DNA from 4 places in the Streptomyces sp. NPDC004327 genome. Region 1 is predicted to be linked to each of the others. Evidence: riboswitches for the same ligand, from Rfam matches in the RefSeq annotation. Region 1 holds a riboswitch; each other region holds the start of a gene.
The links. Region 1 has a riboswitch for cyclic di-AMP ahead of ACFYU9_RS14755 (C40 family peptidase). Riboswitches for the same ligand answer to the same signal wherever they lie in the genome.
Positions count from the first base shown of each region.

Region 2: linked by a shared signal. The riboswitch ahead of ACFYU9_RS29580 (M23 family metallopeptidase) and the one ahead of ACFYU9_RS14755 (C40 family peptidase) in region 1 are both predicted to bind cyclic di-AMP.
Region 3: linked by a shared signal. The riboswitch ahead of ACFYU9_RS17800 (peptidoglycan DD-metalloendopeptidase family protein) and the one ahead of ACFYU9_RS14755 (C40 family peptidase) in region 1 are both predicted to bind cyclic di-AMP.
Region 4: linked by a shared signal. The riboswitch ahead of ACFYU9_RS23800 (M23 family metallopeptidase) and the one ahead of ACFYU9_RS14755 (C40 family peptidase) in region 1 are both predicted to bind cyclic di-AMP.

Region 1 is NZ_JBIAME010000004.1:103,257-106,453, reverse strand. Features, by position in the region: gene ACFYU9_RS14765 (ATP-dependent Clp protease proteolytic subunit) at 40-663, shown strand; gene ACFYU9_RS14760 (hypothetical protein) at 667-972, shown strand; cyclic di-AMP (ydaO/yuaA leader) riboswitch at 1,288-1,485, shown strand; gene ACFYU9_RS14755 (C40 family peptidase) at 1,489-1,965, shown strand; gene ACFYU9_RS14750 (ATP-binding protein) at 2,064-2,504, opposite strand; gene ACFYU9_RS14745 (8-amino-7-oxononanoate synthase) at 2,669-3,197, opposite strand, start outside.
Region 2 is NZ_JBIAME010000009.1:320,394-323,590, forward strand. Features, by position in the region: gene ACFYU9_RS29575 (GntR family transcriptional regulator) at 1-446, opposite strand, end outside; gene ACFYU9_RS29580 (M23 family metallopeptidase) at 608-1,378, opposite strand; cyclic di-AMP (ydaO/yuaA leader) riboswitch at 1,391-1,555, opposite strand; gene ACFYU9_RS29585 (M16 family metallopeptidase) at 1,751-3,118, opposite strand; gene ACFYU9_RS29590 (M16 family metallopeptidase) at 3,145-3,197, opposite strand, start outside.
Region 3 is NZ_JBIAME010000005.1:27,596-30,792, forward strand. Features, by position in the region: gene ACFYU9_RS17795 (SGNH/GDSL hydrolase family protein) at 1-145, opposite strand, end outside; gene ACFYU9_RS17800 (peptidoglycan DD-metalloendopeptidase family protein) at 321-1,292, opposite strand; cyclic di-AMP (ydaO/yuaA leader) riboswitch at 1,297-1,462, opposite strand; gene ACFYU9_RS17805 (tyrosine-protein phosphatase) at 1,839-2,636, shown strand; gene ACFYU9_RS17810 (DUF6126 family protein) at 2,655-2,804, opposite strand; gene ACFYU9_RS17815 (helix-turn-helix domain-containing protein) at 2,823-3,197, opposite strand, start outside.
Region 4 is NZ_JBIAME010000006.1:646,134-649,330, forward strand. Features, by position in the region: gene ACFYU9_RS23790 (MFS transporter) at 1-179, shown strand, start outside; gene ACFYU9_RS23795 (PP2C family protein-serine/threonine phosphatase) at 246-1,466, shown strand; cyclic di-AMP (ydaO/yuaA leader) riboswitch at 1,678-1,824, shown strand; gene ACFYU9_RS23800 (M23 family metallopeptidase) at 1,836-2,921, shown strand; gene ACFYU9_RS23805 (aldo/keto reductase) at 3,046-3,197, shown strand, end outside.

The DNA of each region.
Region 1 (3,197 bases):
TACATTTTTTACAGGACGGGCGATACGAGGAGGAGCGCCATGCGACATGTCCTTCCGGAGTTCACGGAGCGCACCGGCTCCGGGACCCGCACCCTCGACCCCTACGCGAAGCTCCTGGAGGAGCGGATCGTCTTCCTGGGCACGCCGGTCGACGAGATCGCGGCGGGCGATGTGATCGCCCAGTTCCTGCATCTCGACTACGCGGCCCCGGAGCGGGTGATCAGCCTCTACATCAACTCCCCCGGCGGCTCCGTCAGCGCCATGACCTCGATCTACGACACGATCCGCACGGTCTCGTGCGAGGTGGAGACCATCTGCCTCGGCCAGGCCGTCGGGCCGGCCGCGGTGCTGCTCGCGGCGGGCTCTGCGGGGCGCCGGCTCACGCTGCCGGGTTCCCGGATCGTCCTTCAGCAGCCCTCCCTCGACGAGCCGTTGCAGGGGCAGCCCAGCGATCTGGACGTCCAGGCCCGCGAGCTGCTGCGGCAGCGGGAGCTGATCTCCCGGATGCTCGCCGAGCACACCGGACGGGAGCGGGCCCGGATCGACGCCGACATCGACCGGACCACCGTGTTCGACGCGCCGGGCGCGCTCGCGTACGGCCTGGTGGACCAGGTGGTCCGCAGCCGCCGGGAGTCCGCGGCCGACGGTCACGGGGAGCGGTGAGCCGTGGTCCCGGACCTGCCGCCGCTGCCCGCGCTCACCCGCGCCGAGGGTGAACTCGTCGACGCGTACCTCGAGGTCGTCGATCTGCTCGGGCGGATCAATCCCGCCAGGTCCTCGCACACCTATGGAGCGCTGCGGGCCGCGCAGGCCCTGGTCGGGCGGGCGGCGGCGCTGCGCGAGGCGCTGACGCTGATGCACGCGCGGGGCGAGAGCGAGGTGCACGCGGACACACTCGCCCGCGCGCTGCGGGTGTTGGACGGTGAGCGCCGCGCGGCCCGCGTCACCGTGCCCCGAAGCCCGGTGAGTTGACACGGGGGCGTGTCGTGTCGAGGTCCACTCGGGCCAGCGGGACCGCAGAATCGCTCCCCCGTTCGGCGTAGTCGACGTATCGACATAGAGCTCGGCTATGTTGCGCAACAGGTGTACGCATCTGGCGGAACAGGGCGTTCCACCCCTGGTGGAGGACTCGTCGCGGACATCTCGGACGATCACCAAACCTGACTGTCCACCCGAATGGATCAGTCGTGAGGAGCCTCACATATCGCCGTTTCCACTCGGATTTCGGCCAGGACGTGGGTCAAGATCCCTGTCGACGACAAGCCCCCGCCACCCGAGGCGGGGCGGTCCGGGCGGACGCCGAGTCCTGCCGCCGTCCCGGATGTCTGGTCGACAGGAGTGGATCGGCAGGAGTGGAGGACCCGAGCAGTACGGGACGTCCGGGCCAGTGGGACGTTCCTTGGGGTGAAGCCGCAGCCGCGGCCGGGCATCTTCGCCTGCCCGAACCCGACAGGTCATCCTTCACAGGCGGCTGACGAAGGGTTGCGCATGACTGCGCAGATTCATGTCCCGTCCCTGCTGTCCCGGGCCGGAGCCGTCTCGGCTCTCACTCTCGCCGCCGTCGGCGGCACGCTGCTCGCCCCAGGAGCGGCGCCGGAGGCCCAGGCCGCGAGCTCGTACGCCAACACGGCGCTGAGCATCGCCGCCTCCAAGAAGGGATCGCCCTACCGGTACGGCGCATCAGGCCCCAGCAGGTTCGACTGCTCGGGTCTCACGCTCTACTCGTACAAGAGGGCGGGCAAGACGCTGCCCCGCACCGCGCAGCAGCAGTACAACACCACGCGTCACATCTCGGCGGCGAGCCGCCAGAAGGGGGACCTGGTCTTCTTCCACTCCGGCGGAAGGGTGTACCACGTCGGGATCTACGCGGGTAACAACGCGATCTGGCACTCGCCGAAGACCGGATCGTGGGTGAAGCTGGAACGGATCTGGACCTCCAGAGTCCTCTACGGCCGGGTCCGCTGACCCGCCGGCCGGCCCCGTAGCGGGCCGTCGCAGCGAACCCGCCCCAGCGGGCCCGTTCAGCGGGCCCGTCTCAGCGGACGCGTCTCAGTAGGACCGTCTCAGCCGGGAACCGCCGCCGGCCAGGGCAGCTCGATCCACACGGTCTTGCCGCCCTCGGCCGTCGGCGTCACCGACAGCCGGCCGCCCGCCTCGGCGGCCAGCGAGCGGATGATCATCATGCCGCGCCCGTTGTCCTGCTGGACGGCGGCCGGCAGGCGCTTGGGCCAGCGGGGGTGGCTGTCCGTCACCCCGACGCGCAGCCGCTCGTCCCGGTCGAGCCGGACGTCGACCGTGAAGGTCGGCGACTGCCCGAAGGTGTGCTGGACGGCGTTGGTCGCCAGCTCGGACACGATGAGCCGGACCGCCTCGGCCGTCTCGCTGGCGTCCGCAGCGCCGCCGAGCCCCCAGGAGACGAGCACCTCGGCGACGTACCGCCGGGCGGCGGAGACCGATGCGGGGTCGCTCGGCAGCGTGACGGTTGCTTCCTGGTGGTCTGCCATGGCGACGCTGTCCCTTTCCCCTCCGGGCCGGGCCCGGATTGCGCTTCGCGCCAGAGTGCCACCGATCGTGCCGCCCTGGGCGGCGATCCACCAAGTTATACGGATATCTGTCGCCCGAAGCGGTGAACCGTGCGACGGGCGGCCCGACGGCCGCGTGGCGGTCGCTAGGCGCCCTGCGGAGCGGTCCGCACGATCGTCGTCACCGCGCGCTCGATCTCGGCGTCGGTGAGGTCCGCGCGCGCGGTCAGCCGCAGCCGGGAGATGCCGTCCGGGACCGACGGCGGGCGGAAGCAGCCGACGGCGAGCCCGAGTTCGCGGCAGTCGGCGGCCCAGCCGAGGGCCTCGTTGGGGCCGGGCGCGCGGACCGAGACGACGGCGGCGTCGGGGTGGGCGGCGGTGAGGCCGGCCTCGGTGAGCCGGCGGTGCAGGGTCGTCGCGACCGTACGGGCCCGGGCCGCGAGGCCCGGATCGGCGGCGATCAGCCGCAGGCTCGCCAGCGCGCCGCCCGTCGCCGCCGGGGCGAGGCCGGTGTCGAAGATGAAGGTGCGGGCCGCGTTGACCAGGTGCTCGATCACCCGGGCCGGGCCGAGGACCGCACCGCCCTGGCTGCCCAGCGACTTGGACAGCGTCAGCGTCGCCACCACGTCCGGCGCGCCCGCGAGCCCGGCCCCGTGCGGCGCCCCGCGCCCGCCG
Region 2 (3,197 bases), on a different contig from region 1:
TGGGTGAGCAGCGCGGTGAGCGGCGGGCTGCCGGACGCCTGCGCCAGGGTCTCGTGGAACCAGCCGTCGAGCGCACGCAGGTCCTCGCTCCGGCCGTGCCGGGCCCGCTCCTGCCCCAGCCTGACCAGGCCGCGCAGCACCTTGAGGTGGGCGTCGGTGCGGCGCTGGGCGGCCCGGGCGGCGCCCAGGGGTTCGAGTAGGGAGCGCATGTCGAGGAGGTCGGCGGCCTCCTGCTCGCCGGGTTCGGCGACCTGGGCACCGGCGTGCCTGCGGGTGACGACGAAGCCCTCGGACTCCAGGGTGCGCAGCGCCTCGCGGACCGGGACGCGGGAGACGCCGTAGCGGCGGGCGAGTTGTTCCTCCGTCAGTCTGGCTCCCCGCGCGTACACCCCGGACACGATGTCGTCCCGGATCGCCGTGCATACCGAGTGCGCGGGAATGCGCATGTCCGACCTCCGCTTTTCTCCGCGCGAAACCCCGTCGGGTGGCGCCTGTCCGGCGACTCTATTGCAGGACGCGGGAATTTCCGATGCCGGCCGGTAATTCGGGGACGAAAAAAGCCCCGGCTCGTTCGAGCCGGGGCTTCCTCACGCTGGGCCGGGGGACGTCAGACGTCGACGCCGCGGGCGCGCAGGTACGTGATCGGGTTGATGTCCGAGCCGTACTCGGGGCTGGTGCGGGCCTCGAAGTGGAGGTGCGGGCCCGTGGAGTTGCCGGAGGAGCCGGAGACGCCGATCTGCTCGCCCGGGGTGACCTTCTGGCCGACGTACACGCGGATGGCGGAGAGGTGGCCGTACTGGGTGTACGTGCCGTCGTTCATCCGGATGACGATGTTGTTGCCGTACGCCCCGCCCCAGCCGGCCTCGACGACGGTGCCGGAGCCGACGGAGACGACCGTGGTGCCGTAGGCGGCGTGGAAGTCGATGCCGGAGTGGTGGCCGGAGGACCAGAGCGAGCCGCCGGTGTTGTAGCCGGTGGACACGTACGAGTGGGCGACGGGGGCCTGGAAGGAGTTCAGGCGCTTGCGCTCGGCCTCACGGGCGGCACGCTCCTTGGCCTCGCGGATCTCCTTGGCGCGGGCCTCGGCCTTGCGCTTCGCCTCGGCGGCGGCCTTCACGCGGGCGGCGGCCTCGTAGGCCTCCTTCTCCTGCGCGGCCGCCTGGGCGTCGACGTGCTCGGCGAGGGACTCCTCGGTGATCACCTGGGTGAGACCGGTGTCCTCCAGGGAAGTGCTCTCCGTGTCGGCGGCGAGCGCCGGGGAGGCGAGGGTGCCGATGACGCCGGTGGTCGCGAGGGTCGCCACGCCGGCGATGCCCGCGCCACGGCGCGTCAGACGACTCGGAGCACGATGCTTCCCGGTGGCACGGGTGAACGCCATGTAGTGGCTGATCCTTTCCTTCCCTCTCGCCTACCGGGTTAGCTGACGGGTTCGGAGCAGGAAGGTCTCCTACGGGCCCCTCCGCGTGCGCGAAGGCGTCCGATTCACCCCAGGGACTGCGTATGGGTCCCCGGCTCCCCAGGCTCGCGCCTTGCGGGGACTCGGCGATGACTGTCCGTTTGCCGCGGGCGCGGCGTCGTGCAACGGGCGAACAGTCGCGTCGACGCTAGGCGGATCTTCCGTCAATCACCAAACAGACTCGTGAGTTTGTAAGACATGCCACAGGGCATTCAAGATCATTAGCCGTAATACGGACAAATGGCAAGGACCCTGACGAACCAGGTCGCCAGGGTCCTCGTGACAGCGGCTCAATCAGCCGGTGACCACGGTCACTTCACCGATGCCGAGCGCCCGCACCGGCTCCTCGATCTGCGACGCGTCGCCGACCAGGACGGTGACCAGCCGGTCCACCGGGAAGGCGTTGACCACGGCCGCGGTCGCCTCCACCGTGCCGGTCTCGGCCAGGCGCGCGTACAAGTGCCCCTGGAAGTCGTCCGGGAGGTGCTGCTCGACCTGGTCCGCCAGCGTGGCCGCGACGGAGGCCGCGGTCTCGTACTTCAGCGGGGCGACGCCCACCAGGTTCTGCACGGCCACGTCGCGCTCGGCGTCGTCCAGGCCGTCGGCGGCGAGGGTGCGCAGCACCTTCCACAGGTCGTCGAGCGCCGGGCCGGTGTTGGGCGTGTCCACCGAGCCGCTGATGGCGAGCATCGAGGCACCGTGGCCCGCGCCGTCCGAGCGCAGCACCTGGCTGAACGCGCGCACGCCGTACGTGTAGCCCTTCTCCTCGCGCAGGACGCGGTCCAGGCGGGAGGTGAGGGTGCCGCCGAGGCAGTACGTGCCGAGCACCTGGGCCGGCCAGACGCGGTCGTGGCGGTCGGCGCCGACGCGGCCGATGAGCAGCTGCGTCTGGACCGCCCCCGGGCGGTCCACGATGACGACCCGGCCGGTGTCGTCGGCCGTGATGGGCGGCATGGGGCGGGGCGCGGCGGGCGCGCCGCTCCAGGCGCCGAGGGTCTCGGCGAGCACCTTGTCCAGGTCGACGTCGGTGAGGTCGCCGACGACCACGACGGTGGCCGCGGCCGGCCGCACGTGCGCGTCGTAGAAGGCGCGGACGGCGGCGGCGTCGATCGCCCGGACGGTCTCCTCGGTGCCCTGGCGCGGCCGGGACATCCGCGCGGAGGCCGGGAAGAGCTCCTTGGAGAGCTGCTTGGCGGCGCGGCGGCCCGGGTTGGCCGTCTCGTGCGGGATCTCGTCGAGCCGGTTGTTGACCAGGCGCTCGACCTCGGACTCGGCGAACGCCGGGGCGATCAGCGCCTCGGCGAGCAGGCCGAGGCCCTTGGGCAGCCGGGAGACCGGGACCTCCAGGGAGACCCGGACGCCGGGGTGGTCGGCGTGCGCGTCGAGCGTGGCGCCGCAGCGCTCCAGCTCGGCGGCGTACTCCTCGGCGGAGTGCCGGTCGGTGCCCTCGGACAGCGCCCGGGCCATGATCGTGGCGACGCCGTCGAGGCCCTCGGGCTCGGCGTCCAGCGGGGCGTCGAGGAAGATCTCGACGGCCACCACCTGCTGGCCGGGACGGTGGCAGCGCAGCACGGTCAGGCCGTTGTCGAGCGCGCCGCGCTCCGGGGCCGGGAAGGCCCAGGGCTTGGCGATGCCCGGCTGGGGCTGCGGGTGGAAGTCCATGCTCGTCAAAGACGCGGCAGCGTCGGTCACTGCTCCGCTCCCTCTTCCTCGTCGCTGTCGTCGGCGTCGTCGGCGTCGT
Region 3 (3,197 bases), on a different contig from region 1:
CGGCGAGCAGGACCGCGAATCGGTCCGCCCAGCCGACGAAATTCCCGTCGGGCCCGGGGTCTCCCACGCCCTCGGTGAAGCTGTCACCGATCGCCGCGTACGACCCGAATGCGTTCTTGTCTCGTGATCTCGAATCGTCTGCCACGGGACCACATCTTTCCCTTACGCGTGTGACCTACGCGACCGTAAGGAGGGGTTGACGGCGGGTGACATATGCCACGAGGTAAAGATCACGTCAAGCAGGAATAAGCGGGGCCATCGGTGATGGCCCCGCTTATGGTCCGTCAGACGCTCCAGAAGCGTCCGAAGCGGCAGACGCGTCAGATCGCGACGCCGTGCTGGCGAAGGGCGGCCAGCGGGTCGATGTCGGAGCCGTAGTCCGGCCCGGTGCGCATCTCGAAGTGCAGGTGCGGGCCGGTGACGTTGCCGGTGGCGCCGGAGAGGCCGATCACCTGGCCGGCGGTGACGGTCTGGCCGGCGCTGACGGAGATCGAGGAGAGGTGGCCGTACTGCGAGAAGGTGCCGTCGGCGTGCTGGATGACGATCTGGTTGCCGTAGGCGCCGCCCCAGCCGGCGGAGTAGACGGTGCCGGGGCCGACCGCGTGGACGGCCGTGCCGGTGTCGGCGATGAAGTCGACGCCGGTGTGGTAGCCGGAGGACCACATCGCGCCCGGCGTCTTGTACGCGGTGGAGATGCCACCGCTGACGGGGACGACCCAGCCGGTGGAGGAGGTCGTGCCGGTCGACGCGGAGGACGACGAGGCCGAGGAGGAGGAAGCGGCGGACGAGGAGGAGGCGGGGGCCGCGGCCGGCTTCGCCGTGCGCTCGGCACTGCGCGAGGCGCGCTGCCCGTCGGCGGAGGACTGCGGGGCGGCGGTCGTCGCCGGGTGGGCCTTGGCGTGGTTCCTGCCGCCGAGGACCAGCTTCATGCCGGGCAGGATCAGCGAGGGGTTCTCGCCGACGACCTGGCGGTTGTCGCGGTAGAGCTGGTGCCAGCCGCCGGCCAGGTGGTGCTCGGAGGCGATCTTCGACAGGTAGTCGCCGCGCACCACGGTGTACGACGCGGGGGCGGCGGACGCGGCGGCCGGGGCCTGGGCGGGGGTGACGGCGGCGGGGGCCGCGGCGGCGACGGCCCGCTGGGGGGCCGCGGCCGGGGCGGCCTGCTCGGCGGCGTGGGCGCCGGTCGCGCCGATCAGCGGGAGCGCGACGACGGCGCCACCCGTGCCGGCGGCGACGAACCCGCGGGTGATCGGGTTGGCCTTGGTACGGCGGTGCTTACCCTTCGCGGGCATGGCGAATTCCTCTCCGTCGCCTGCGAGGTGAGCTGTCGGGTTCGGACTGGAGATGTCCGGCCGCGCCTTCGCGCGGCTTCACCCCGAGCCGTCCTTCGAGCGTGATGCGTCGAGGGATCGGCAAAGTACCTGGGTCCCCCGCTCCTGCCTGACACGGGTGGGTGCGGATTCCGGGCGGCGGCAGGATTCGGCGGTCCGTCCGGATTGAGCGCGACGCTAGACGAGCCGGGTCGACGCGAACAAGCCATGGATTTCCGGCCACTCTTGATCACGTGAAATCCGGCCGGAATTCCGGTCACCCTGCGTCGATGACGGGCCTTCGATTTCCCTTTCCCCAAAGGAATTCGAAAAAGACGATCAGCCACGGTCCGTCACGTTTATGACGCTGCTCACGCCCCGATTCCCATCTCCCCTGCAACCAGGGCGCGTTATCACCAAACCCACAATACGGACAGATCGACCATTCCCACCCCGAGGGGGTGTGCCACTGGCATCCGACCCTGGATGATTGCCCGAGGAACCGATCTCGAGAGACCAGGAGCAACCGTGACGCAAGCGACCACCGAGCCCGAGCTCGCCGGCGTACGCAACTTCCGTGACCTGGGCGGCCTGCCGACCACGGACGGCCGGGCGGTGCGCCCCGGACAGCTGTTCCGCAGCGGCCACCTGGCACACGCCACCGAGGAGGACGCCGCGTTCCTCGCCACCCTGTCGCTGCACACGGTCTTCGACTTCCGCAACGACGCGGACCGGCGGATCGAGGGACCGGACGTGGACCTTCCGGGGACACGGAACGTGAACATCCCCCTCAGCGACCCGGCCGACGGCAAGGAGTTCTGGAACCTGGTGCGCACCGGCGACGTGGAGCAGCTGCGCGGGCTCCTGGCCGACGGCAAGGCGGCGGCCCGGATGTCCGGTTCGTACCGGAAGATGATCGTGGAGAAGACGGCCGAGCACAGCCGGGTCCTGCACGCGATGGCCGAGGACAGCGTCCCGGTCCTGATGCACTGCGCCGCCGGGAAGGACCGGGCCGGCCTGGCGATCGCGATATCGCTGCTGGCGCTCGGGGTCGAGCGCGGGGCGATCGAGGAGGACTACCTGAAGTCCAACGCCCCGCACCGCCGCTACAAGGTGCAGCGCAGCTCCACCGCCCCGGACGCGATGTCGCCGGAGGTGATGGAGCTGCTCGCGCCGCTGTTCGACGCGCGGGCGGAGTATCTGCGGGCCGCCTTCGAGGCGATCGAGACGACCTGGGGCTCGGTCGACGCCTATCTCGCCGAGGGCCTGAAGCTGGCCCCCGAGACCCGGGAGCGGCTGCGCGAGCGGATGCTCACGGAGGCGTAGCCCCGGCGCGGGCCGCCGCTACTTCGCGCCCATCGCGAAGAGCAGGTAGAGGAAGGCGGCGAAGAGGTGACCGGCGACCAGATAGGCGAAGAGCCGGAGCACCAGGCCCTTGGGGAACTTGCCCTCACCGCGCTCCTCGCCGGTGACCGGTACGGACTTCTCGGACATGTCTTTCCTTTCTGGACCTCAGCGGCGGTGCGGGGTCCCGTCGCCGAGGCACAGCTCGGCGGCGGGGCTCTGCATCAGGGTGTGGACGAAGAGCAGCTCGGCCCCGGCCTGGGTGGCGGCACCGATCCGGTGCGGGGTGAGCGAGTCGAAATGGGCGCTGTCCCCGGGATCGAGGACGTGCACCGTCTCGCCGAGCGCGAGCCGCACCCGGCCCTCCAGGACGTGGATCCACTCCTCGCCCGGGTGGACCCGCACGATGTCGGCGCGGGTGGCGTAGGGGACGTGGACCCGCAGGCACTGCAGGGCGCGTCCGGCGCCCCCGGCCTGGCGGTAGATCCAGCCGTCGGCCTCGACCGGATCGGAGCGTCCGGCCCGGACCACCGGGTCACGCTC
Region 4 (3,197 bases), on a different contig from region 1:
CGCTCGGGAACCTGGGCACGGGCGCCCTGCTCGACGTGACCGGCTGGTCGGCGGCGCCCTGGCTGGTGCTCTGCGCGGTCGGCCTCGGGTGCGCGGCGGCCATGGCGGCGCTCGCGCGCGGCGGGCGGCTCGCCGTACGCCAACCGGCCGAGGAGGAGTCGCCGAGCCGGGCCGGCTGACCGCACCCTGGGGAGGGCGCGGGTACGTCCGCGGCCCGGACCCGGGACCAGGGAGCGGAGCACAGCGTGGCGCGAGCGGCGGTGCGGCGCGGGCCGGGGGACGACACCCCCGGCCCCGACCCCGGCCCGTACCGGGGCGCCCGCACGTTCATCCGCGCGCTGCCGCCCCTGCTGATCGTGGGCGGGGTGCTCTACGACCTGGCGACCCCGCCCACCTTCACGGCGGCGCCGCTGTTCTCGGCGGCGCCGCTGATCGCCGCGCCGTTCTTCTCGACCCTGATCACGCTGCTCACCGGCGTCGCCGCGGTGCTCGCCAGCATCGGCCTGCACTTCTACAACGGGACCGTGGACGAGATCCCCTCGCTCACGGAGACGCTGACCGTGGTGACGGTCGCGGCGCTCGGTCTGCTGATCAACCGGGTGGTGCGGCGCAGCGGCGAACGGCTCGCCTCGGCGCGGGAGATCGCGGAGACCGCGCAGCGGGCGGTGCTTCCTGCGCCCGCCGGGCGGATCGGCGGGCTGCGGATCGCGGCCCGGTACGAGGCGGCGCGCGCGGACGCCTTCATCGGCGGCGACCTGTTCGCCGTGCAGGACACCCCGCACGGGGTCCGGCTCGTGGTCGGCGACGTGCGGGGCAAGGGGCTGGAGGCCGTGGAGGCGGTCACGGTCCTCATCGGCGCCTTCCGGGAGGCGGCCGAGCAGGAGGCGAGCCTGGAGGGCGTGGCGGCGCGGCTCGACCGGGCGCTGGCACGGGAGGCCACGCGGCGGGAGGGCCTGGACGCCGTCGAGGGGTTCACGACGGCGGTGCTCGCCGAGTTCCCGGGCGGTCACGGAGGTGTCGTACGGGTGGTGAACCGCGGGCATCCCGAGCCGCTGCTGCTGTACGAGGACGGGGGCGTGGCGCTGCTGCGGCCGAGCGAGGCGGCGCTGCCGCTGGGGATGGGCGACCTGGCGGCGTGGCCGGACCGGGTGGACGAGACGCCGTTCCCGGCGGGCGCGACCCTGCTGTTCTACACGGACGGCCTGTCGGAGGCGCGGGACGCGGGCGGTGTCTTCTACGACCCGGCGGTGCGGCTCGTGGGGCGGCTCTTCCCGGGGCCGGAGGAGCTGCTGGACGCGCTGGTGGCGGACGTGCGCCGGCACACGGGCGGGGACTCCACGGACGACATGGCGCTGCTCGCGGTGAGCCGGCCGGCGGTGGGGCGGCCGGAGTCGCGGCGGACGATGCCGGTGGTGCCGCCGGAAGGCCCGCCGATTGTCCCGCCTGGCGATCCCGAGGGCTCATGACGGGGTGTAGTCGATGGATCTCCCTCCGATAACAATTGACGGAATGTCAGACTCCTCTTGTGACCTGAGCTTTTTCTGAAGGGGTCTCAACTCGGGCGATTCCCTCTCAATTCAGTGAATGATCAAGAGGAACAGCTTGGAATCGAGTGCCCGTGTCTATTAACGTTCGATAACGCAGCGCGGTCGTCCCAGCCGTCGCAAGAGGCGGCACCGTGCGCACGCGCCGAATCCCGCAAGGGAACCGGGGAACCACCACTTGGGGTGAATCGGGCCCCGCCGCACCCGTGCGGCACGCCCGTAGGAGACCTTCCTGCTCCGAACCCGTCAGCTAACCCGGTAGGCGAGAAGGAAGGAAAGGAGAGCGCCTCCGTGGCCTCCAACACCCCCGCTCCGCATACCCCCTTCGCCTCCTACGACGCCCCTGGCGCGGGTGGCACGGACGGGGCGGCCGAGGAGTGGAACCCCACCGAGGACTCCCTGCGGGCCCAGAGCCGTTCCGGCGGGCGCCACCGCGTGGTCAAGCAGCGCTCCAACTTCGCCCGCTCCTCCACCGTCCTCGGCGTCGGTGTCATCGCCGCCGTCGGCGCCGGCGGCCTCGCCTCCGCGCAGGCCAAGCCGCCCGTCTCGATCGCCCTGCCCGACCTGCCGGACGTCCACCTGCCCGACGCGAGCGAACTCCCCGGCGTCGGCGCGCTGATCGGCCACGACGACAACGGCGACAATGCCGACACCGCGGGCAACGGCAACACCCAGCCGCTCACCGCCGTCACCTACACCGCCGGCGAGGGCGACACCGCCGGCGCCGAGCAGACGAAGACGGCCGCCGACGCCGGCGAGGCCCTGCGCGCCCGCATCCTCCAGCAGGCCGAGCAGCAGCAGGCCGTCGCCGACGCCGCCGAGAAGGCGAAGGCGGAGAAGGCCGCCGCCGAGAAGGCGGCCGCGGAGGCCGCCGCCAAGGCCACCGCCGCGGAGAAGGCCGCCGCCGAGGCGAAGAAGAAGGCCGAGGCGGAGGCCGCGGCGAAGGCCGAGGCCGAGCGCCTGGCCAAGCTCGCCGCCAGCTTCTCGCTGCCGACCTCCTCGTACACGATCACCTCGACCTACGGCGAGGCCGGCTCGATGTGGTCCTCCGGCTACCACACCGGCCTGGACTTCGCCGCGCCCACCGGCACCCCGGTCAAGGCCGTCCACAGCGGCACCGTGAAGTCGGCCGGCTGGTCCGGCTCCTACGGCTACCGGATCGTCCTGGAGCTCGAGGACGGCACCGAGGTCTGGTACTGCCACCTCTCCTCGATGACGGTCTCCGTCGGCCAGTCCGTCGGCACCGCCGACACCATCGGCCGCGTCGGCGCCACCGGCAACGTCACCGGCCCCCACCTCCACCTGGAGGTCCACACGGGGTCGGGCGACCGCGTGGACCCGGGCGCCTGGCTGCGCTCGAAGGGCCTCAGCTACTGACCTCCCGCGGCGCCCGCCTCCGGCCACCGGCCGGGGGCGGGCGCCGGCGTGTTCGGCCGGCGCCTCGCCGTGACGGGCCCGGGCGGCCGGAATAGGCCCGGTGGCGTGGAGGGTTGATCAATCCATGACTTCTCTTCGCCGACTGGGCGACTCCGACCTGCACGTCTTCCCGCTCGCCCTCGGTGGCAACGTCTTCGGCTGGAGCGCCGACGAGGCGCAGTCCTTCGCCGTCCTCGACGCCTACGCCGCCGCGGGCGGCAATTTCGTCGACACCGC